Linked DNA regions of Alkalihalobacterium alkalinitrilicum. Each later gene encodes a partner of the first gene's protein in a complex. Links are inferred from orthologs where the notes say so. Each region holds a gene or a part of one and is shown in the gene's direction. Other genes may lie near its edges.

What was found.
Region 2: the proteins of arsC (region 1) and trxA are in contact, whole or in part, in an NMR structure (PDB 2IPA), measured with the Bacillus subtilis proteins. The link is inferred for Alkalihalobacterium alkalinitrilicum from one-to-one orthologs.

What each region holds. Positions count from the first base shown.
Region 1 is NZ_KV917368.1:3,124,466-3,136,058, reverse strand. Bases 4,871-7,812 are described here. They hold arsC (arsenate reductase (thioredoxin)), read left to right. Parts: upstream 4,871-6,102; coding sequence 6,103-6,522; downstream 6,523-7,812. Other genes in these bases: arsA (arsenical pump-driving ATPase), read left to right, coding at 7,100-7,812; arsD (arsenite efflux transporter metallochaperone ArsD), read left to right, coding at 6,718-7,083; arsB (ACR3 family arsenite efflux transporter), read left to right, coding at 4,893-5,966. Also shown: ahpF (alkyl hydroperoxide reductase subunit F), read right to left, coding at 1-1,276; ahpC (alkyl hydroperoxide reductase subunit C), read right to left, coding at 1,289-1,852; hcp (hydroxylamine reductase), read right to left, coding at 2,409-4,067; BK574_RS15090 (ArsR/SmtB family transcription factor), read left to right, coding at 4,509-4,853; more of arsA, read left to right, coding at 7,813-8,869; BK574_RS15065 (adhesin), read left to right, coding at 8,898-9,173; BK574_RS15060 (PepSY domain-containing protein), read left to right, coding at 9,355-9,624. UniProt on the Bacillus subtilis protein: Catalyzes the reduction of arsenate [As(V)] to arsenite [As(III)]. In vitro, can dephosphorylate para-nitrophenyl phosphate (pNPP).
Region 2 is NZ_KV917368.1:4,666,867-4,678,249, forward strand. What follows is about bases 4,790-7,521. They hold trxA (thioredoxin), read left to right. Parts: upstream 4,790-5,864; coding sequence 5,865-6,179; downstream 6,180-7,521. Other genes in these bases: BK574_RS22590 (electron transfer flavoprotein subunit alpha/FixB family protein), read left to right, coding at 4,790-5,632; ltrA (group II intron reverse transcriptase/maturase), read left to right, coding at 6,716-7,521. Outside these bases: BK574_RS22565 (long-chain-fatty-acid--CoA ligase), read left to right, coding at 1-68; BK574_RS22570 (long-chain-fatty-acid--CoA ligase), read left to right, coding at 371-2,056; BK574_RS22575 (TetR/AcrR family transcriptional regulator), read left to right, coding at 2,437-3,024; BK574_RS22580 (enoyl-CoA hydratase), read left to right, coding at 3,070-3,846; BK574_RS22585 (electron transfer flavoprotein subunit beta/FixA family protein), read left to right, coding at 3,873-4,643; more of BK574_RS22590, read left to right, coding at 4,658-4,789; more of ltrA, read left to right, coding at 7,522-7,990; excinuclease ABC subunit UvrC, read left to right, coding at 8,151-9,935; BK574_RS22615 (aspartate kinase), read left to right, coding at 10,295-11,383. UniProt on the Bacillus subtilis protein: Participates in various redox reactions through the reversible oxidation of its active center dithiol to a disulfide and catalyzes dithiol-disulfide exchange reactions.

The sequences.
Region 1 (11,593 bases):
CTGTTTCACGGTCAATATAAGAAATTCCGTTAACACTGTCAGTACCCGTAATTTCTTTAGTTTGAACATTCTTTAAGACCGTTACATTTGGAAGGCTGTAAAGGCGCTTTTGTAGGACTTCATCAGCTTTTAGTTCTGGCATAAATTCAAGAACCGTTACATGATTGACAATCCCTGCAAGATCAATCGCTGCTTCAATACCAGAATTACCTCCGCCAATAACTGCAACATCTTTTCCTTCAAACAATGGACCGTCACAGTGAGGGCAATAGGCTACCCCTTTGTTTTTAAACTCTTGTTCTCCAGGAACGCCAACATTACGCCAACGAGCACCTGTTGTTACGATAACACTTTTACTCTTAAGTACAGCACCACTTTCGAGTTCAAGCTCAAAAAGATCTTTCTTTTCGATACTCTTAGCACGCTGTAAATTCATAATATCAATGCCATACTCTTTAACATGTTCTTCAAGGCTTGCTGCGAGCTTAGGTCCCTCAGTATGTTTTACACTGATAAAGTTCTCAATGCTCATCGTATCAAGAACTTGTCCACCGAAACGTTCAGCGACAATTCCTGTACGAATACCTTTACGTGCTGCATAAATCGCGGCACTTGACCCAGCTGGTCCGCCTCCAACAACAAGTACATCGAATGGTTCTTTATCTGAAAGCTCAGATGCATCTGGACCACTGCCCATTTTAGCAAGAATTTCTTCTAGGGTCATACGACCGCCACCGAAGAATTCCCCGTTTAAGTAAACAGCTGGTACCGACATGACATTTTTACTTTCTACTTCATCTTTAAATACTGCCCCATCAATCATAGTGTGAGTGATGCCAGGGTTGAGTACACTCATCATGTTAAGAGCTTGTACAACGTCAGGGCAGTTATGGCAGCTAAGGCTGACATATGTTTCAAAGTGGTATTCACCGCTAATGTTTTTCACTTGCTCAATGACGCTTTGATCAACTTTAGGCGCTCTTCCACTAACTTGGAGTAGGGCTAGCACTAATGAAGTAAATTCATGTCCTAAAGGAACACCTGCAAATGTGACGCCAGTTTCTTGGCCTACACGGTTGACGCTGAAGCTTGGTGTTCTTGTTAATTCAGTTTTTCGGACACTGATTTTATTTGACATAGAAGTTAGTTCATTGACTAACGCTTCCATCTCATTTGAAACATTACCGGAACCTAAACTAACTTTAAGCAGAATATCGCCTTCCATTAGTTGCAGGTATTGATTTAACTGTGACTTAATTTCAGCATCAAGTACCATTTATCGCACTCCTTAGATTTTACCTACTAGGTCAAGGCTTGGCTTAAGTGTTTCTCCACCTTCTTGCCATTTAGCTGGGCAAACTTCACCTGGATTGTTACGAACATATTGTGCGGCCTTAACTTTGTTAACTAGGATACTTGCATCACGACCGATACCACCAGCGTTGATTTCAACAGCTTGGATAACACCGTCTGGGTCAATGATGAACGTACCACGGTCAGCAAGACCAGACTCTTCGTCTAGAACTTCAAAGTTACGAGTGACTGTTTGTGAAGGGTCACCAATCATTGCGTAAGTAATTTTTCCAATTGTTTCTGAGCTGTCATGCCATCCTTTATGTGTGAAATGAGTATCTGTTGAAACGGAATATACTTCAACTCCAAGTTCCTTTAGCGTTGCGTATTCGTTTTGTAAATCTTCAAGCTCAGTTGGGCAAACGAATGTGAAATCTGCCGGATAAAAGCAGAAAATGCTCCATTGACCTTTAAGGCTTTCGTTCGTTACATCGATAAACTCACCGTTTTTAAAAGCTTTTGCACTGAATGGTTTTACTTCTGTTCCAATTAATGACATATTAATCTTCCTCCTATAATATCTAAAAATATTTTTTACAGAATTCATTATAGAATAATTTTACTTATCTATAATAATTCTAATTCGATAACAATTATCAACTAATAGATGCTTTTTGTCAAGTGATAAGTTTGAATGTTTATTTTCCAAGGAGAATTTTAGACCTAAAGGATTATAAATGCTTTAACCTAGGATTCATAATTGGACTTTACAATGATCGAAAAAAGGTTGCAAAGGCAGCTAGTAAATACATCACTTGAAGATCTAGCAAAGAAGTTACTATTGTATAAACAGTTCTGCCACTAAGAGAAAAGCAAATTCTACAAATTATTATCTCCCACTTTAATTAAGATAATTTCTGAACAGGCTATTTATTCTTTAAAAATTAACTTTTGGACTTTTAATTGACAATGGTTATCAATATGACTCTTTGGTATTAAGAATAGTATTTTTCAATAATTGAAGCATTATTAGTTGCAGCAAAAAGGATTCCGAGTAACCGATTTTCGATTACATGGAATCCTCTCTACTGAGTATTCTTTCAATTTGTGCTTAATTAGCCAGCTGGAACGACTTCATTCATGAACATCTTGATATCGTCTGTCGTGTTTGTGATACCGCCAATGTTGAATTTTTCGATCAACATATTTTTTACATTTTCAGATAAGAATGCTGGTAACGTTGGACCAACATGGATGTTTTTTACATCAAGGTACAATAGAGATAAGAAGACAATTACCGCTTTTTGCTCATACCATGCAATGTTATATGATAATGGTAGATCATTTACACTCTCTAAACCAAACGCTTCCTTTAACTTCAATGCAATCATAACTAATGAATAAGAATCGTTACATTGTCCTGCGTCTAGAACCCTTGGGATACCATTGATATCCCCTAAATCTAATTTGTTATAACGATATTTCGCACAGCCAGCTGTCAAAATAACGGTTTCTTTTGGTAACTCTTCTGCAAAATTTTTATAATACTCTCTGCTTTTATGTCTTCCATCACATCCTGCCATGACAAAAAATTGTTTAATATCGCCATTCTTAACAGCTTCAACAACATTGTCAGCCAGTTTTAAAACTTGATCGTGTGCAAATCCACCAATGATTTCACCATTTTCAATTTCGATTGGAGCCTCACACTTTTTCGCATGCTCGATGATCGCAGAGAAATCTTTTAATCCGTCTTCATTTTTTTCAATATGCACGACACCTTCAACACCTGTTGCTCCTGTTGTATACATACGATCCTTATATGATGCTTTCGGTGGTACAATACAGTTGGTCGTCATCAAGATTGGGCCGTTAAAACTTTCAAATTCACGTGTTTGCTCCCACCATGCATTCCCGTAGTTTCCGACAAAGTGGCTATACTTATTAAATGCTGGGTAATAGTTAGCTGGCAACATTTCACTATGCGTATAAACGTCCACTCCAGTTCCTTCTGTTTGTGCTAGTAGTTGTTCCATGTCTTTTAGGTCATGGCCACTAATTAAAATGCCTGGATTAGTACGAACCCCAATGTTTACTTTGGTAATTTCAGGATTACCGTATGTTGTTGTATTGGCTGTATCCAATAGTTCCATCGCATGGACACCATATTTACCGCATTCCATTGCGAGACCGACTAACTCATCAATTGATAGGTCGTCATTTGTTACATCAGCAAGTGCCTTTTGCATAAAAGCATAAAGATCATCTTTTTGATATCCTAAGTGATTCGCATGTTCTAAATAAGCCGCTAAACCTTTTAAACCATAAACGATAAGCTCTCTTAACGAACGAATGTCTTCATCTCTTGTTGCTAGGATACTCACTTCTTGACTAGCTGATTTGATTTCCAAATCATTATTGGTTTCAGCAAACCAAGTGACAAAGTCACTCGTATTTTCAACCTTGTGACCCGCCTTTTCAATCGCCGTTTTGGTTGTTTCACGAAGACTTAACCCTTTTCTTATATGATTAAAAAAGTCTTCTTGATTCCAGTTTGCATTTGTAATCGTCATGAAAAGAGATGTAACGATATATTTATCTGTTTCTTTTAAATTTACCCCTAACTCTCGTGCCACATTGTTTACAATTGAAGTGCCTTTGGCTGTATAGATGAGCAAGTCTTGCATATTCGCAAGATTATCTTTCTTTCCACATACTCCAACGATTGTACAACCTGTTCCTTTTGCTGTTTCCTGACATTGATAACAAAACATACTCATAGTTAGATCCTCCAGTAAAAGATATTGTATTTTCCAGTAACTTTTTTTCACTAATTAAATGGTTACTACATAACTAATAATGTTTTTCGATACTGTAAGAATAACAAGGAGTTCATTTCAATGTAGTGATATTAATCACATGTAGGAGAATAACTTTTAAAAAAATTGAAATAGTTGTGTTTTTTTTCTATGAGAAATATCCTTTAAATCCGTAACTGGAGAATGATTTAAATTAGAATAGTAGGTGTGAGAATGAGTAAGACGCTTTTTTATTGAAAAGTACTTAAGGGTAATAATAGGTAGCTGCTTGTAAATAAACAGGATAAATATCTATTCCTTTACAAAATCTTTACATTGAGACAGTTGGAAATAGAATATAAGCAAAGTATTATATAAGTACATACTTATATATTTTGAATTTCTGGAGGTGACTTCATGCAAGAAACAACGGTTGAAATAGAAAAAGCGGCCACCATTTTAAAGTTACTCGGTGATAAAACACGATTGACCATGGTAAAAATTTTGGATTCAAATGATTGTTGTGTTTGTGAGTTTGTGGAAATTTTTAAAATTAGCCAACCTGCGATTAGTCAACATGTTCGTAAGTTGAAAGACTTAGGAGTCGTTCGAGAAATGCGTAGGGGACAGTGGATTATTTATTCATTAAACAAAGATAGTAGCTATTATCTATTGGTTCAAAGCCTGCTTCAACATCTTCCTAACCAAGACTTTAAATTACAAGAATTAGAAGAGCAAGGTTTACGAATAACGTGTGAATAATAATAAAATACTTCATTAATCTAAGGAGAGTGAGAGAAATTGAGTAAAGAAAGCGAAAGTGATGTAAAGAAAGGTATTGGTTTCTTCGAGCGGTATTTAACCGTTTGGGTTGCCCTATGTATTATTGTTGGTCTTGCTATCGGGCAGTGGTTACCAGCCGTTCCCGAAACATTAAGCCGATTTGAATATGCGCAAGTTTCCATTCCAGTGGCTATTTTAATTTGGTTAATGATTTATCCAATGATGGTACAAATTGATTTCAACAGTATTGTGAATGCGGGAAAAAAGCCAAAAGGGTTAGTTGTAACGCTAGTCGTTAACTGGGTGATCAAGCCGTTTACAATGTTTTTCTTTGCATGGCTCTTTTTTAAAATTATTTTTTCCCCATTTATTTCAGGGGAGCTTGCGACTGAGTATATTGCAGGCGCTGTGTTATTAGGAGCTGCTCCTTGTACAGCGATGGTATTTGTTTGGAGTTATTTAACGAAAGGCGATGCGAGTTATACTCTTATTCAAGTATCTGTAAATGATTTAATTTTAATTTTTGCATATGGTCCGATTGTGATGTTTTTACTGCGGATTAATAACGTTGTGGTACCGTATGAAACGGTCATTTTATCCGTCGTTTTATTTATTGTGGTACCGTTAGCTGCGGGTTACATTTCTCGTGTTTTATTAATTAAAAGTAAAGGAAAAGAATGGTTTGAACAAGTGTATTTGAAGCGTGCTGGAAAGTTTACGATTGTTGGACTATTACTAACTTTAATCATTATTTTCTCTTTCCAAGGTGAAGTAATTTTAAATAATCCATTTCATATCGGTTTGATTGCTGTACCGTTAATTATTCAAACGTTTTTTATTTTTGTGATCGCCTATTTTTGGGCGAAAAGATGGCGGCTTGAACATAGCGTTGCTGCACCTGCTGCGATGATTGGAACGAGTAATTTCTTTGAACTAGCTGTTGCGGTGGCCATTGCATTATTTGGGCTCAACTCAGGGGCAACATTAGTTACCGTAGTAGGGGTTCTCGTTGAGGTTCCGTTAATGCTTTACTTAGTAAAAGTAGCAAACAAAACAAGACATTGGTTCCCAGATGCGAAATTGGCTAAGTAAAAATACGAAATAGATTACTGTTAATAAAGGATAAATATAAATTATATAAAACTATTGAAGGTGGCGTGATAGGAACTTCGTAGAAGGAAACTCGTTCCGAAACCACGTTCCTCTTTCCGAAAAAGGAGATATAAAAATGAGTAAAAAAACAATTTATTTTTTATGTACAGGAAATTCTTGCAGAAGCCAAATGGCAGAAGGGTGGGCAAAGAAATACTTAGGCGATGAGTGGAACGTTTATAGTGCTGGAATTGAAGCACATGGCTTAAACCCGAATGCTGTTAAAGCGATGAACGAAGCTGAAATTGACATTACCAATCAAACGTCAGATATTATTGACCCTAATATTTTAAATAATGCGGATTTAGTTGTTACGTTATGTGGTGATGCAGCTGACAAATGTCCGATAACACCATCTCATGTAAAAAGAGAACATTGGGGATTTGATGATCCAGCTAAGGCTGAAGGAACCGATGAAGAAAAGTGGGCGTTTTTCCAGCGTGTTCGTGATGAAATTGGTGACAGAATTAAACACTTTAGTGAAACAGGTAAATGATCGATATCAGTGTGGGTTTTTCTCTTTCCCCACTGATGGTTAGATGAGATCAACGATGTGGCGCATTTAATCTGTGTTCATTTAGTTGTTACTGGCATTATCCCCACTTATCCTTCTTTGATCCTTCGAAGTCTTGAAGTGGGGGTATTACTGCTAGTCGATACGGGATAAAATTTTAAAGATGGGGGCTTGAAGATGAAAAAAGTTGAAATTTTTGATCCTGCAATGTGTTGTTCTACGGGTGTATGTGGTCCTAGCGTGGATCCTGAATTAACACGAGTAGCATCAGCTGTCTATTCATTAGAGAAAAAAGGGTTTAAGATCAGACGCTACCAATTAACCAATGATCCAGACCTATTTGCAGAAAATGAAGAAGTCAACCGTGTCTTACATGAAAAAGGTCCAGATGCTTTACCGGCTATTTTAGTAAACGATCAGCTTGTAAAAGTAGGAAGCTACCCAACAAATGGAGAACTTGCAGAATGGTTCGAGGTAAAACCTGAGGACTTAATGGAAAAACCAAAAGTGCGTCTTTCAATTGATTTAAATACTTTGAAATAAGAAAGAAGGGAAATTCATGTTTCAACCTTTCAATCCCTTAAAGGTCATAAATACACCATTTCTTTTTTTGACTGGAAAAGGTGGCGTTGGAAAAACCTCAACAGCTTGTGCGACAGCTGTTGCATTAGCGGATAATGGCATGAAAGTGTTATTAATTAGCACAGACCCAGCTTCTAATTTACAAGATGTTTTTAATATAGAATTAACGAATTCACCAAAACCCGTTCCGAATGTTGAGAATTTATTTGCCAGTAACTTAGATCCTGAGAGCTCTGCCGCGACTTATCGTGAAAAAATCGTAGGTCCATATCGGGGGAAACTTCCTGATTCTGTAGTCGCTACTATGGAAGAGCAATTATCAGGAGCTTGCTCCGTAGAAATTGCCGCTTTTGATGAATTTAGCAGTTTGCTTACGAATGCTGATATTGTATCTCAATTTGATCACATTATTTTTGATACAGCACCAACAGGGCATACGTTACGTTTATTACAGCTTCCAACCGCTTGGAATGGATTTTTAGAAGAAAGCACACACGGAGCTTCATGCTTAGGACCTTTATCGGGGTTAGCGGATAAAAAGAATCTTTATTCGCAAACAGTAGAAGTTCTTTCAGATCCTAGCCAAACGACATTAACCCTTATAACTAGACCTGACGTTTCATCCCTTTTAGAAGCGGATCGAGCATCAGAAGAACTGAAAGAGATCGATATTAACAATCAAATCCTAATCGTTAATGGACTCCTTCAACATTATAAAGAGGATGATGAAGTGTCTTCTGCGTTTTACCGTCGACAAAGAGATGCCTTAAAACAAATACCGATTCATTTAAAACAGACGGTCAGTTATTCTTTGCCATTTGTTTCATACTCCTTAACTGGAGTGGAAAATCTACGCTATCTTTTCCAACCAAACGAGATACCAGCACCAGAGTTCATAAGTGATCATGAAATTAACAAGCTTCCAAGATTAAATGACGTTATTGATGATTTTTCATCTACGAACAAGAAGCTGATCTTTACAATGGGGAAAGGTGGCGTAGGGAAAACAACGGTTGCATCGGCGATTGCAGTTGGATTAGTAGAAAAAGGACATCGCGTGCATTTGACGACGACAGATCCAGCTGCTCACTTAGATTACCAATTCCAAAATGATCAGCTCAATCAAAACTTAACGATAAGTCGCATTAACCCAAAAGAAGAAGTAGAAAAATATAAGGCGGATGTTTTAGCAAACGCTGGAAAAGAGTTAGATCAAGATGGTTTGGCATATTTAGAGGAAGATTTAAATTCACCTTGTACAGAGGAGATTGCAGTATTCCGAGCGTTTGCTGAAGTGGTAGCCAAATCAGAAAACGAAGTGGTGGTCATTGATACAGCTCCTACAGGACATACGTTGTTATTATTAGATGCGGCTCAGTCGTATAGTCAAGAAATTGCTAGAGCTACAGGAGAAGTCCCTGAAAGTGTAAAAAAACTACTTCCGCAAATCCGAAATGCTAAAGAAACAGCGGTAGTAATTGTGACTTTGGCCGAAGCTACACCTGTATTGGAAGCCTCTCGATTACAAGATGATCTAAGACGAGCAGACATTCAACCGACCTGGTGGGTGATTAATCAAAGTTTATATGCAACGCATACGACAGATCCTGTGCTGAGTGGGAAAGCCGCTTCAGAAAAGCATTGGATTTATGAGGCGAATGACAGACTGTCTGAGAAATGCGCGATTATTCCTTGGCTTCAGGAAGAAAAGCTAGGGTATGAAAAGCTAAAAGAGCTCAGTTATTAAATCGAAAATTGTGTAGGAGGAGAAATCAATGAAAATCACCGATAAAGCGAAAGAATTGTTACAAAATGTGTTAAATCAAAATGGGGCAGAAGGCATTCGATTATACGCAGTTGCTGGGTGTTGTGGACCACAATTCGCAATTTCTTTGGATACACCACAAGAATCGGATCATGTAAAAACGATTAATAACATTAAAGTTGCAATGGATCCAGCGATTACTGCATCAGAAGAATTAACAATAGATGTAGAAGAACCTCAAGAGGGCGCTGGATTAGTGTTATTAGGTGCTAGTAGTTGTTGTTAATATAGTAAGGGTTTCAAATGAAGTATCAAAGGATCAGAGCTTTTCTGGTCCTTTATTTTGTTTAAAAAAATAGGCGGTTAACCAACATAGTCATTACTCAAAATCAAGGTACCCCTTATTAGTGAATGAATAAAATAGAAAAGGGTATTAAAATCAATGGGTAAGGTAAGGAGAATGTATCATGAAATATAACAACTGGATCAACCCGAATGTATACTGGCATAACAATAATTGGGGTGGTCATAATCTTTTATGGTATCGCAGAATATCAATAGAAGAGGCAATTCAGATTGCATTGCAACATGTACCAGGTCTAGTTGTTGAGGTGGAGTTAGACATGGAAAATGGATTTTTGGTTTATGAGGTTGAAATCTTAACACCATTAGGAATCAAGTATGAAGTAGATGTTGATGTAATGACAGGCAGAATAATAGAGATAGAAATAGATTAATTTCCTATTTACTATATACAAAGCTTAAATTAAATCTTGAATGGTGGAATTTCTAGTAACCAAGTGTCGTGAGATCTGTTTTAATAATAGAAATGCTTACCTGTTTAGGTGACCATTTATATAGTTTTTAACGGACAAGGAAGCAGTAATTTTTATGAAAAAGTTACTTTATGTTATGGGATGCATAATAACACATTGGTGGGGGTTAACCTATTTAATAGGTTATACCAATTATTACAAAAAATCTGTAGAATACTCTAATACCGTTATATAGGAGGAAGTTAAGTGAAAATTAAAAGCTTAGAGTGTTTTATTGTACCCCCACGCTGGTGCTTTTTAAAGGTTGGTATGTCAACACTAAATCAAACAATTTTTTTAGGGGCTAAGTTTCGATAACTTGCTGGACTTTGATACCCCAGGGCACTGTGCGAACGGATGTTATTGTACCAATTGATATAATCAAACAGTTCAAGTTCTAGGTGGTTAAGGGAATGGAACTGCTCCCCATGAATTAGTTCTGTTTTTAGAATCTTAAATGTCGCTTCTGCCACTGCATTATCATAAGGGTTTCCTTTATCGCTCAATGAACGTTCAATCTCATTTTCACTTAATAATTCATCAATAGCTACGTTTTTAAACTCAGATCCGCGATCTGTATGAAAGAGTTTTACATTCTCTAATGGCCGATTAACCGTTGCGAAGGCGCGTTGAACTAAAGCTGCGTCTTTGCGTTTTCCAACGCTATAACCAACTATTTCTCTATTATATAAATCAATTAAAAAACAGACGTAGCTCCAATAATGTCCTACTTTGACGTACGTTAAATCACTAACCAGTACGGACATTTCTTCATTCACTTGGAATTCCTGATCTAATATGTTTCGAACGGATTCTTCATTTGGCTGAGAGCTCATTGGTTTGTAGGAAGGTTGTGCATACTTCGATTGGATTCCGAGCTCTTTCATCAACCTTCCTATGCGACGTCTGGAAACCTTGTGACCCGCTTTTAAAAGCTCTCGTTTTATTTTACGAGTTCCATATACTTTACGGTTTTCATTAAAGATTTTTAGTATTTTTTCTTTTAATTCTTGTTCTTCTGTAGCCTTTTCCTTTTCTTTTTGAGCAGCTACTTCTGTTTCATAATAAAAGGTGCTTCGAGCTATTTGTAGGACTTTGCACATTGCTGATACCGAATAGAAGTGCCGATTTTTCTCAATGACTTCTATTTTCGCCCCATGATCAGCGCGGCTTGCTTTAAAATATCGACTTCCATTTCTAGCTGTTTATTTCTTTTTCTTAACTCAATCAATTCTTGTTCCTCTGGACTTCGATTGTCTTTCTCTTTGAAGGAACCAGACTGTTGAAACTGAGTAATCCACCTGTCTAAAGCAGACGGAGTTAACATATTCACGGACAATATCTTGACGACTTTTTCCACCTTCATATAAAGCAACCACTTGCTTCTTGAATTCTGTGGTAAACGTTCTTCTTTTTTGGGACATAGTAGATTCGCTCCTCACTCTTTCTGTATTATTCTACTAGCCCTTATTTTTATTGTCCAACTAAGTGTAGCCTATCCAGGTTGAAACGGATGATGGAATAGTTGGATGGGGCGAACCCGTTATAGAGGGAAAAGCAGCAACGGTTAAAGCAGCAGTGGAAGAAATGGGTGGGTTATTAATTGGTAAAGACCCCCTAAGAATTGAAGATATATGGAATATGTTGTATCGTGGGGGATTTTACCGTGGGGGGCCCATTCTTATGAGTGCTATCGCCGGCATTGATCAAGCACTTTGGGATATTAAGGGGAAATTTTATAATGCTCCTATATATGAATTAATGGGTGGTGCTTGTCGAGATTCGATAAGGGTGTACTCATGGATAGGTGGGGATCGTCCAAGCGATGTAGGAAAGGCAGCTAAAGAGATTGTTGAGGCGGGTTTTACAGCAGTGAAAATGAATGGAACCG
Region 2 (11,383 bases), 1.5 Mb from region 1 along the record:
GACGCGTCCTCGTGGATGAGGAAAAAGCAAAACTCGAAGAACAATCGGAAGAGACACAAACTTCATAACTTTAAAAAGTGGCTACCGCATCTTTGCGAAGCCGCTTTTTTATTATGTTTTCTACAATTTGACTAATAATAAACTTCTACTAATGAAGCTGATTTTGGCTGGCTCATAAACGAATAAAGTCGTAATGTAAAATTTCAAATACAACTAATTTTTGTACATTTAAATAAAAAATATTAAAAAAATTAAAAAAATCTATTTAAAAATGAATGAACATTCATTACAATGTAGATTAGAGAGAATGAATGCATTGTAGGAAAAAGGAGAGACTTAAGGAGGAATTCGCTTGGCACAGGTTACAGAAATGAATTGGCACAATAAATATCCTAAAGAAGTCCCTCATTCTATTAACTATGAAGATCAAACATTACATGGTCTTCTCAAAGATACGTATGAGAGATCTCCTTCTAAAAAGGCAACTTACTTTTTCGGTAAACAAATGACGTATGCTGACTTGTTTCGTTCTACGTGTAAGTTTGCAAACGCTTTAATGGAAGCAGGCTTAAAAAAGGGAGATCGCGTTTCCATCATGTTGCCTAACTGTCCTCAAGCGGTTATAGCCTATTATGGAACTTTAATGGCAGGTGGTGTGGTTGTTCAAACAAATCCACTTTATATGGAGAGAGAATTAGAACACCAATTAGCTGATTCAGGTGCAAAATTTATTTTATGTTTAGATTTGCTTTATTCACGAGTCATGAAAGTAAAACATAATACGAAAGTTAAACAGATAATTGTAACCGCTATCAAAGATTATCTACCATTCCCAAAAAACTTAATCTATCCGTTTATTCAAAAGAAAAATTACGGCTTCAAGCCTCAAGTGACGTACAATAATACAACGGTAAGCTTTCTTTCATTTTTATCTAAAGGTAGTGAAGACCCACCACAAGTTGAAGTCGATGCTAAGGAGGATCTAGCATTACTTCAATATACTGGTGGGACAACAGGATTAGCTAAAGGAGTAATGCTGACACACCGTAACCTTGTAGCGAATACAACCCAATGCTTTCATTGGATGTACAAAATAAATAGTCAAGAAAATCGGACACTTGCCGCACTCCCATTTTTTCACGTGTATGGGATGACGGTTTCCATGAATATTTCCATTATGACTGCTGCACAAATGTTTATAGTTCCTAAATTTGACCCAAAAGAAATTTTGCAAATTATTGATAAGCATAAAATTACCATTTTCCCAGGTGCACCAACAATGTATATTGGGTTAGTCAATCATCCAGACATTCAAAACTATGATTTATCTTCGATTGAAGCTTGTATCAGTGGATCCTCATCATTACCTGCGGAAGTACAGGCAAAATTTGAAGAAATAACGGGTGGTAGATTAGTTGAAGGTTACGGGTTAACGGAAGCATCACCTGTCACGCACTGTAATCCAATTTGGGAAGATAGGCGTGCTAGTAGTATTGGTTTACCTTGGCCAGATACAGATGCGGTTATTTTTATTGAGCCTGGAGAAGTGGCGAAACCAGGAGAAGTTGGTGAACTAGCGGTCTGCGCACCACAAGTGATGAAAGGTTATTGGAATCGTCCTGAAGAAACCCAAGCTACATTCTATGAAGATTGGCTACTAACAGGAGATATGGGGTATATGGATGAGGATGGTTATTTCTATATCGTGGATCGTAAGAAAGATATGATCATTGCGGGTGGATTTAACATCTATCCAAGAGAAATTGAAGAAATACTATTTGAACACGAAGCGATACAAGAGGCAGTTGTTATTGGTGTACCAGACCCGTATCGCGGTGAAACGGTTAAGGCATTTGTTGTAACAAAAGAAGGGGTTTCAGTTTCTGAAAAAGAGCTCGATGCGTTTTGCCGAGATCAACTAGCAGCTTATAAAGTCCCAAGACATTATGAATTCCGTACTGAACTACCAAAGACAATGGTAGGAAAAGTATTACGACGTGTACTTGTAGAAGAAGAAAAGAAAAAGCAAAATGATCGAGTGAAAATATCGAGTTAACATGAAGGCTGGCTTTGCCAGTCTTTTTACTTTATTAGGATGATATTTATCAAGTTATTCTAATGTTCACAAAAATATCAAAAACAATCAACCACTAGAAACTAATGGAAAAACACTAGGAATGAACGTTACTATGAAAACATTTTCGAGTTTTTTTAAACGATTGACTATGTTCACAAATGTTTCATACATTGATTTGCTATCGTTTTCATTATATGATAGAAATAGAGTAAGAGTTATTTTATGTTGAAAAATTCTTACAACTTCAATAATTTCGTTGACAAATTACGGCCCTTACAATAAAATATGAAATATGAATGAATGGTCATTCATTTTACTGAGCAACTTAACTTAATTGTTGCTTTGAAAGGAAGAATGCCATGGGAAAGAAAAAAGGACCTAAATACGATCAAATTATTGAGGCAGCGGTAAAGATTATTGCTGAAAATGGCTACCATCATGCTCAAGTATCGAAAATTGCAAAAGAAGCTGGAGTGGCTGATGGAACAATCTATCTTTATTTTAAAAACAAAGAAGATATTCTCATTTCATTGTTTGAAGAAAAAATGGGTAGGTTTGTTGATAAGATCCAAGAAAAGATTGAAGGGAATTTAACCCCAAAAGAGAAACTTATTATTTTAGTTGAAATGCACTTTAGTCAACTGTCGGCTAATCGAGCGCTCGCTATTGTTACTCAACTCGAGTTGCGTCAATCGAATGCTGAGCTTAGGGTGAGAATCAACGAAGTGTTAAAGAAGTATTTAGACTTAATTGATAGTGTTTTAATTGACGGCAAAGAAAGCGGTTACTTCTCAGAAGATTTAGATTACCGGTTAGCAAGACAAATGATTTTTGGTACACTAGATGAAGTCGTTACAAACTGGGTAATGAAAGAATGTAAATATGATTTGATCTCACTTGCAAAGCCAATGCAACAGTTGTTGTTAAATGGTATCTGCAGTAGATAATAGAAAAAGAGGATGCTTACCATGAGAGGAGTGAGAAAAGACAGAATGGAGACCATTTCTGTAAAAGTGGAGCAACAGATTGCCACAATCACTTTAAATCGACCTCCAGCGAACGCCTTATCATCTCTATTATTACAAGAGTTGGCACAGGCCTTTAATGAGGTTGAGCATAATGAAGATGTGAGTGTTATCATTCTTCATGGAGAAGGGCGCTTTTTTGCCGCAGGAGCAGACATTAAAGAATTTACTACACTTGAAAGCGGTAACAAGTTTGCTGAATTAGCAAGAAAAGGTCAAGAGTTATTAAATCGTATTGAAGCTTTTCCAAAACCAGTAATCGCAGCTATTCATGGTGCGGCTTTAGGTGGAGGATTAGAAATAGCAATGGCGTGTCACATTCGTCTAGCGACAGAGGATACGATGTTGGGTCTACCTGAACTTCAGTTAGGGTTAATTCCTGGATTTGCAGGGACGCAACGGTTACCACGTATCATAGGTAAAGCAAAAGCAACAGAATTAATTTTAACGAGTGAGCCAATTACTGGATCTGAAGCATTATCTTTAGGTCTTATAAATTCCGTATATTCTGAGCGAGCGCTCATGATGGAAGAAGCTTATAAACTAGCAGGAAAAATTGCAAAGAAAAGTCGTTATACTATGAAGCTAGCATTAGAAGCTTTATCATATGCACAAGATTCGAATTTTACTGAAGGTTTAGAAAAAGAAGCTGAGCTCTTTGGATTTGCTGGAGAGTCTCATGATAGCAAAGAAGGAATCCAAGCTTTTCTTGAAAAACGTAAACCAGAATTTCAAAATAAATAAGTTAACCAATTTAGGGAGGGACTACAATGAATATTTTCGTTATTATGAAACGTACCTTTGATACGGAAGAAAAGATTGTCCTCAATGGTGGACAAATTGATGACAGCGGAGCTGAATTCATTATCAACCCATACGATGAGTACGCAATTGAAGAAGCAATCGTTCTTCGTGATGAGCACGGTGGAGAAGTTACTGTTGTAACAGTAGGAACAGAGGATGCTGAAAAAGAACTTCGTACCGCTCTAGCAATGGGTGCTGATAAAGCAGTTCTTATTGATAGTGAAGACGTTGAAGAGACGGACCAATTCACAACAGCTACTTTGCTTGCAACCTACTTAAAAGACCAAGAGATTGATATTATTTTAGGAGGAAACGTAGCGGTAGACGGTGGTTCTGGACAAGTTGGACCTCGTGTTGCTGAAATGCTAGGTATGCCTTCTGTAACGACAATCACTAAGTTAACGATTGATGGAAATACAGCTACAATCGTACGTGATGTTGAAGGTGATGAGGAAACGGTTGAAGTTTCATTACCGGTACTTGTAACAGCTACACAAGGCTTAAACGAGCCTCGTTACCCATCTCTTCCAGGGATTATGAAAGCGAAGAAGAAGCCATTAGAAACACTTGATTTAGATGACCTCGATTTAGAAGAAGAAGATGTAGAAGCAAAATCAAAGACGGTAGAAATCTTACTACCACCACAAAAACAAGCAGGTAAAGTTCTTGAAGGCGAAATGGATGCTCAAGTAAAAGAACTGGTTTCATTATTAAAGTCTGAAGCAAAAGTCATATAATTGGGGGGATCAACATGGCAAAAAAAGTACTAGTTTTAGGTGAAATTCGTGAAGGTGAACTTCGTAACGTTTCGTTTGAAGCAGTTGCAGCTGCAAAACTAATTGCAGATGGTGGAGAAGTAGTTGCTGCATTATTAGGTGAATCAGTAGGTGACTTAGCAGACGCTATGATCCATTACGGTGCTGATCGTGTAGTTAAAGTTGAACATGCTGACTTAAAAGTATATACAACAGATGCTTATCAACAAGGCATTCTACAAGTTATGGACGTTGAACAACCAGAAGGTGTTGTTATGGGACATACTTCAATAGGTAAAGACGTGTCTCCTCGTATTGCTGCGAAATTAAACGCTGGTTTAGTTTCCGATGTAGTAAACATTGAAGTGGACGGTGGTGAGCCTGTTTTCACACGCCCGATCTACTCTGGTAAAGCCTTTGAGAAAAAGCAAATTGAAGAAGGAACAGTTCTCGTAACCATTCGTCCAAATAACATTGAGCCATTAGAGAAAGATGAGTCTCGTTCTGGGGATGTTGGAAGTGTTGCTGTAGAAATTAAAGACCTTCGTACGATTGTAAAAGAGGTTGTACGTAAAGCTACAGGTGGGGTTGACCTTTCAGAAGCAAAGATTATCGTTTCTGGTGGACGTGGAGTGAAAAGTGCTGACGGTTTCAAGCCACTTCAAGAACTTGCGGATGTATTAGGCGCTGCAGTAGGTGCATCTCGTGGTGCGTGTGATGCGGAATATTGCGACTACGCTCTACAAATCGGGCAAACTGGTAAAGTGGTAACGCCTGACCTTTACTTCGCATTCGGTATTTCTGGAGCAATCCAACATTTAGCGGGTATGTCTAACTCTAAAGTAATCGTTGCAGTTAACAAAGATCCAGAAGCACCGATCTTTGAAGTTGCGGATTACGGTATTGTTGGTGACTTATTTGATGTAGTACCTTTATTGACAGAAGAGCTTAAAAAAGTAGTTGTATCTTAATAAAGTAAGAGAAAAGCCGTCTCATTTTGAGGCGGTTTTTTGGAATTATAATTTTACATATTAAATAAAGGTATGAAGAGACATAAACAATTCAACCGTATTCGAGTGAAGAGCGTTATTTTTTTGTGAAAATGGGTATGATACATAGGTGAGCAACATAATAGCATTCGGAATACCGTAGTGTTATAATTCATTTTGTAGAAGAAGTTGGATTATAAGGAGGAAATTAATAATGGCAATTGTAAATGCTACTGACCAAAACTTTGCAACTGAAACTGGTGAAGGTGTTGTATTAGCGGACTTCTGGGCTCCGTGGTGCGGACCGTGTAAAATGATCGCTCCTGTTTTAACAGAACTAGAGGAAGAAATGGGCGACAAAGTGAAAATCGTCAAATTAGATGTTGATGAAAATCAACAAACGGCTGGGAAATTCGGTGTTATGAGTATCCCTACTCTAATGGTTTTCAAAAACGGTGAAAAAGTGGACCAAGTTGTTGGTTTCCAACCGAAAGAAGCGCTTGTTGAGCTAATAAATAAACATCTATAATCAATAGACCCGACTCCGTTCTGCGGAGTCTTTTTATTGTGTGCCAGGCATGGCAACTATCTAGGTGGTGAAAGTCCACTGTGGGGGTACACATCGACCAACCACTAAGGAAGCGCAAGGTACTTATCGTGAGGTAAGGGCTAGAGGAAGCGTGGAATAAAATCTTGGCTCGACGAACAGAAATCGGATACCAAGGCTTTATAAAGGGATGAGGCTCCATGACAAGGCAAAGTCCAAAAGATGTGCGTAACTTTATAGAGTAAATCAGGCGAGTAAAAGAGGAAAGATAGTTGTCTTACCCTGGGAGATCTTGCGAATGTACATATGTACATTCGACAAAGGTTAACCGCAAGAAGTCAGCAGAAGCCATAGTAATGAGTAATCTCATGAAGGGCTGAACAATTTATAGTGTTTCAACGCCACGAATGCGTAAGTGACGAACTCCGAATGTGTTAATGGTGAAAGAATGAGCGTATCTCAAAGGATAGCCAAAATGGAGCTATCACTTACTACGTGAGAGGAGAGGAGAAACGAGTGTGAAGCTTTTAGAGCAGATTTTAAGTAATCAAAACATGAACGAAGCTTACCTGCGTGTTTATAGAAATAAGGGTGCAAGTGGGGTCGACGGAGTAACAGTCGACGAACTAAAACAATATCTGAAAGAGAACAAGGATGAACTGCGCCAGCGCATCAGAACAAGAAAATACCAACCACAAGCTGCCTTAAGAGTGGAGATCCCAAAAGAAAATGGAAAGATGCGCAAATTGGGAATACCAACAGTAGTGGATAGGGTAGTTCAACAAGCAATTCACCAAGTACTTAGTCCGATATTCGAAAAGCAGTTCAGTGAATTCAGTTACGGCTTTAGACCAAAAAGAAGTTGTGAGATGGCAATTATAAAAAGCTTGGAATATCTGAATGATGGACACGATTGGATAGTGGACATTGACCTTGAAAGATTCTTCGATACAGTCCACCACGATAAACTCATGCGAATTATTGCCAACACAATAGATGATGGAGACGTTATCTCTCTAATAAGAAAATATCTTGTTAGTGGGGTCATGGTGAATGGGAAATATGAAGAAACACCAATCGGGACTCCGCAAGGAGGTAACCTCAGTCCATTATTGAGTAATATTATGTTGAATGAACTCGATAAGGAATTAGAAAGTAGAGGATTACGATTCATAAGATACGCTGATGACGCACTCATCTTTGTGAAAAGCGAAAAAGCCGCTGACAGAGTGATGAAATCAATCGTGAGATTTATAGAAGAGAAATTAGGATTGATAGTAAATGCCGAAAAGAGTAAAGTTTCTCGCCCAAAAGAGTTAAAATTCTTGGGATTTGGGTATTATTATGATCCTAATAACAAGAGATATCAAGTGCGGCCTCATCCAATTTCAGTACAGAAATTTCAAAGGAAGCTTCGACAATTGACAAAGCGAAATTGGAGTGTTCCGTTAGACTACCGAATACTGAAACTGAAACAAGTCATATTCGGATGGGTGAATTACTTTAGAATCGCAAATATGAAAACAGCAATGAGTCGAATAGATAAGAAATTACGCTCAAGATTAAGGGTAATCATCTGGAAACAATGGAAGGTAGCGAAAAAACAAATCAAGTCGCTAACTCAATTAGGGATACCTGAAGAAGAAGCGAAAGGATTAACGTTCTGCCGGAAAGGTTATCGGTATATCGGAGTATCGAAAGTTGTTCAAAAAGCAATCTCAAACAAAAGACTAAAACAAAGGGGAGTACCCTCTGCTTTAGAACGTTACTTAAAAGTACACACTGTAATATAAATTGAAACGCCGTATACGAGACCCGTATGTACGGTGTTGTGAGAGGGGCGAAAATAGGTTAACTTATTTTCCACCTACTCGATTTTGATAAAAATTCATAATCTATTTTGTTGCAAAAACCTTCCCTATTGAGAACAATAGAGGTAAGGGAGGAAAAAGGATGTCTACTCTAAAAGAAAAGCTAGCGGTACTTCCAGATCAACCAGGATGTTATTTAATGAAAGATCGTCAAGGGACGATTATATATGTTGGTAAAGCAAAGGTCCTTAAAAATCGAGTACGCTCATACTTTACTGGAACACATGATGCGAAAACACAACGGCTCGTAAGTGAAATAGCCGATTTCGAATATATTATTACATCATCTAATATTGAAGCACTCATACTGGAAATGAATTTAATCAAAAAACACGAACCTAAGTATAACGTAATGCTGAAAGATGATAAATCGTATCCGTATTTGAAGATTACGTCTGAAGAGCATCCCCGCTTAATTACGACACGTAATGTAAAAAAAGATGGAGGAAAATATTTTGGACCATATCCAAATGCAGGGGCAGCTACTGAAACAAAAAAGCTACTAGATAGGCTTTATCCTTTGCGAAAATGTAGTACACTACCAGACCGAGTTTGTCTTTATTATCATATTGGTCAGTGTTTGGCCCCATGTGTTCAGGAAGTAACGAAGGAACAAAATCAAGAAATGGTTCATGAAATTACAAGGTTTTTAAAATATGGACATGAAGCTGTCAAAAATCAATTGTTCGATAAAATGAATAAAGCAGCAGAAGAATTAAATTTTGAACGAGCTAAAGAGTTAAGAGATTTGATTCAACAAATGGAAATGGTCATGGAAAAACAAAAGATGTCGATCAATGATAAAGTCGACCGTGATGTATTTGCTTATGCGTATGATAAAGGGTGGATGTGTGTTCAAGTCTTTTTTGTGAGACAAGGGAAGTTGATCGAAAGAGATGTTTCCATTTTTCCATTCTATCAAGATCCACTTGATGACGTATTAACCTTTATTGGGCAATTTTATTTAAAAAAAGATCATGTGAAGCCAACAGAAATTCTCGTGCCTGAAGAAATTGAAGCTGACTTAGTTGAACAATTACTTTCAGTAAAGGTCGCGCAACCGAAAAAAGGAAAAAAGAAAGATCTCTTAAATTTAGCGACCAAAAATGCAGAAGTAGCACTAAAAGAAAAATTTACACTTATTGAAAGAAATGAAGAACGAACGATTAAAGCTGTTGAAAATTTAGGGAAAGCCCTCGGAATTTCAACACCTTATCGAATAGAAGCGTTTGATAATTCGAATATTCAAGGAACCGACCCCGTATCTGCGATGATTACTTTTGTCGATGGAAAGCCGAGTAAGAAGGATTACAGAAAGTATAAAGTAAAAGACGTTGAAGGACCTGACGATTATGCATCCATGCGAGAAGTCGTTTATCGTCGGTATTTGCGTCTTTTAAAAGAGAATGGTCCATTTCCTGACCTTATTGTTATTGATGGCGGAAAAGGACAAATTTCAGCCGCACAAAGTGTTTTAGAAGATCAATTAGGATTAACGATACCAGTGTGTGGTTTAGCGAAAGATGAAAAACATCGAACTTCTCAGCTACTAATGGGTGATCCTCCCGAAGTCGTTCCTTTAAAAAGAGATAGTCACGAATTTTATTTATTGCAGAGAATACAAGATGAGGTCCACCGGTTTGCAATAACATTTCACCGACAGGCTCGAAGTAAAACCCTTTTTTCATCTGTACTGGATGATATTCCAGGTGTAGGAGAAAAGAGACGAAGAAAGCTTTTGAAACACTTTGGTTCCATAAAAAAAATGAAAGAAGCAACGATAGAAGAATATAAAAAAATAGCCATCCCAGAAAAAATCGCTACCGAAATTTTACGTGTATTGAATAGTAACGATCAGAAAAAGTAATTGTCATATCGACTTTATTCTGCTAGAATAAGAACAACTAAATATACCGAACTTCTAATTAATTGAAGTGGTGGTAGAGGTGCGAAAACCAATAGTAAGCAAAGTGAGGGTGATGAGTTCAAAGACCTTTGCAGAAAGGGGAATTCGCCGAAGTGTTGAGAGTTACATCGCTCTTAATGCTGGACCTGTATTGAACAAGTGCAGGGCTGTCACGCAACCAACCCAAAAGTTGTGTGGAGAACTATCTCACGGAGCAAGGGAACAACTATTACCTTCTGGTATTCCAAGCAACGGTGAGGACTTATCCTTTTCTGTTGCTTTTTTTGTTTTCTTTCTCCCTAAATGAAAGGATGAAAAACATGTCAATTATAGTACAAAAATACGGTGGGACATCGGTTGGTTCTGTAGAACGAATCGAGCATGTTGCTGGCCGTGTGGCAAAGACGGTAGAACAAGGAAATCAAGTTGTTGTCGTAGTGTCTGCGATGGGTAAAACAACGGATCAATTAGTGACGTTAGCATCTGAAATATCAGACAAGCCGAGTAAACGTGAAATGGATATGCTGTTAACAACAGGGGAGCAAGTGACCATTTCTTTATTAGCTATGGCTCTTCAACAAAGAGGACTAGGAGCTATTTCAATGACCGGGTGGCAAGCTGGTATTGTAACAGAAGAAAACCACGGAAGCGCTCGGATTATCGATATCCAAACTGAGAAAATGGAAACTCAGCTTTCTTTAGGGAATGTGGTTATTGTCGCTGGATTTCAAGGATCTTCAGAACATGGAGAAATTACGACGCTAGGCAGAGGCGGTTCGGATACGACAGCCGTTGCGTTAGCCGCAGCATTGAAAGCAGAACGATGTGATATTTATACGGATGTAACAGGGGTATATACGACAGACCCTCGTTATATTGATGAAGCTAGAAAGTTACATTCAATTTCTTATGATGAAATGTTAGAAATGGCTAACTTAGGTGCGGGTGTTTTACATCCGAGAGCTGTCGAGTTTGCAAAAAATTATCAAGTGAAGCTAATGGTTGCTTCAAGTATAGTTGAAGAAGTAGGAACCTTAATCGAGGAGGAAGTTTCAATGGAACAAAATTTAGTCGTCCGTGGAATTGCATTTGAAAATGACGTAACGAAAATTACAGTTTCAGGTTTACCAAACGAAATAGGAACATTGTCCGACGTGTTTACATTATTATCAAACCATGGAATTAATGTAGATATTATTATACAAAATCAAATTGCTGAACAAAAATCAAGTGTTTCGTTTTCGACGAGTCGCTCATCGTTAGAAGAGACTTTATCTGTACTGAAAAAGCACCAAGAGGAACTTCAATTTGAAGAAGTAGTACATGAAGGGGATTTGGCCAAAGTGTCGATTATCGGTTCTGGGATGATTTCAAATCCTGGTGTAGCAGCGCAAATGTTTAAAATTTTA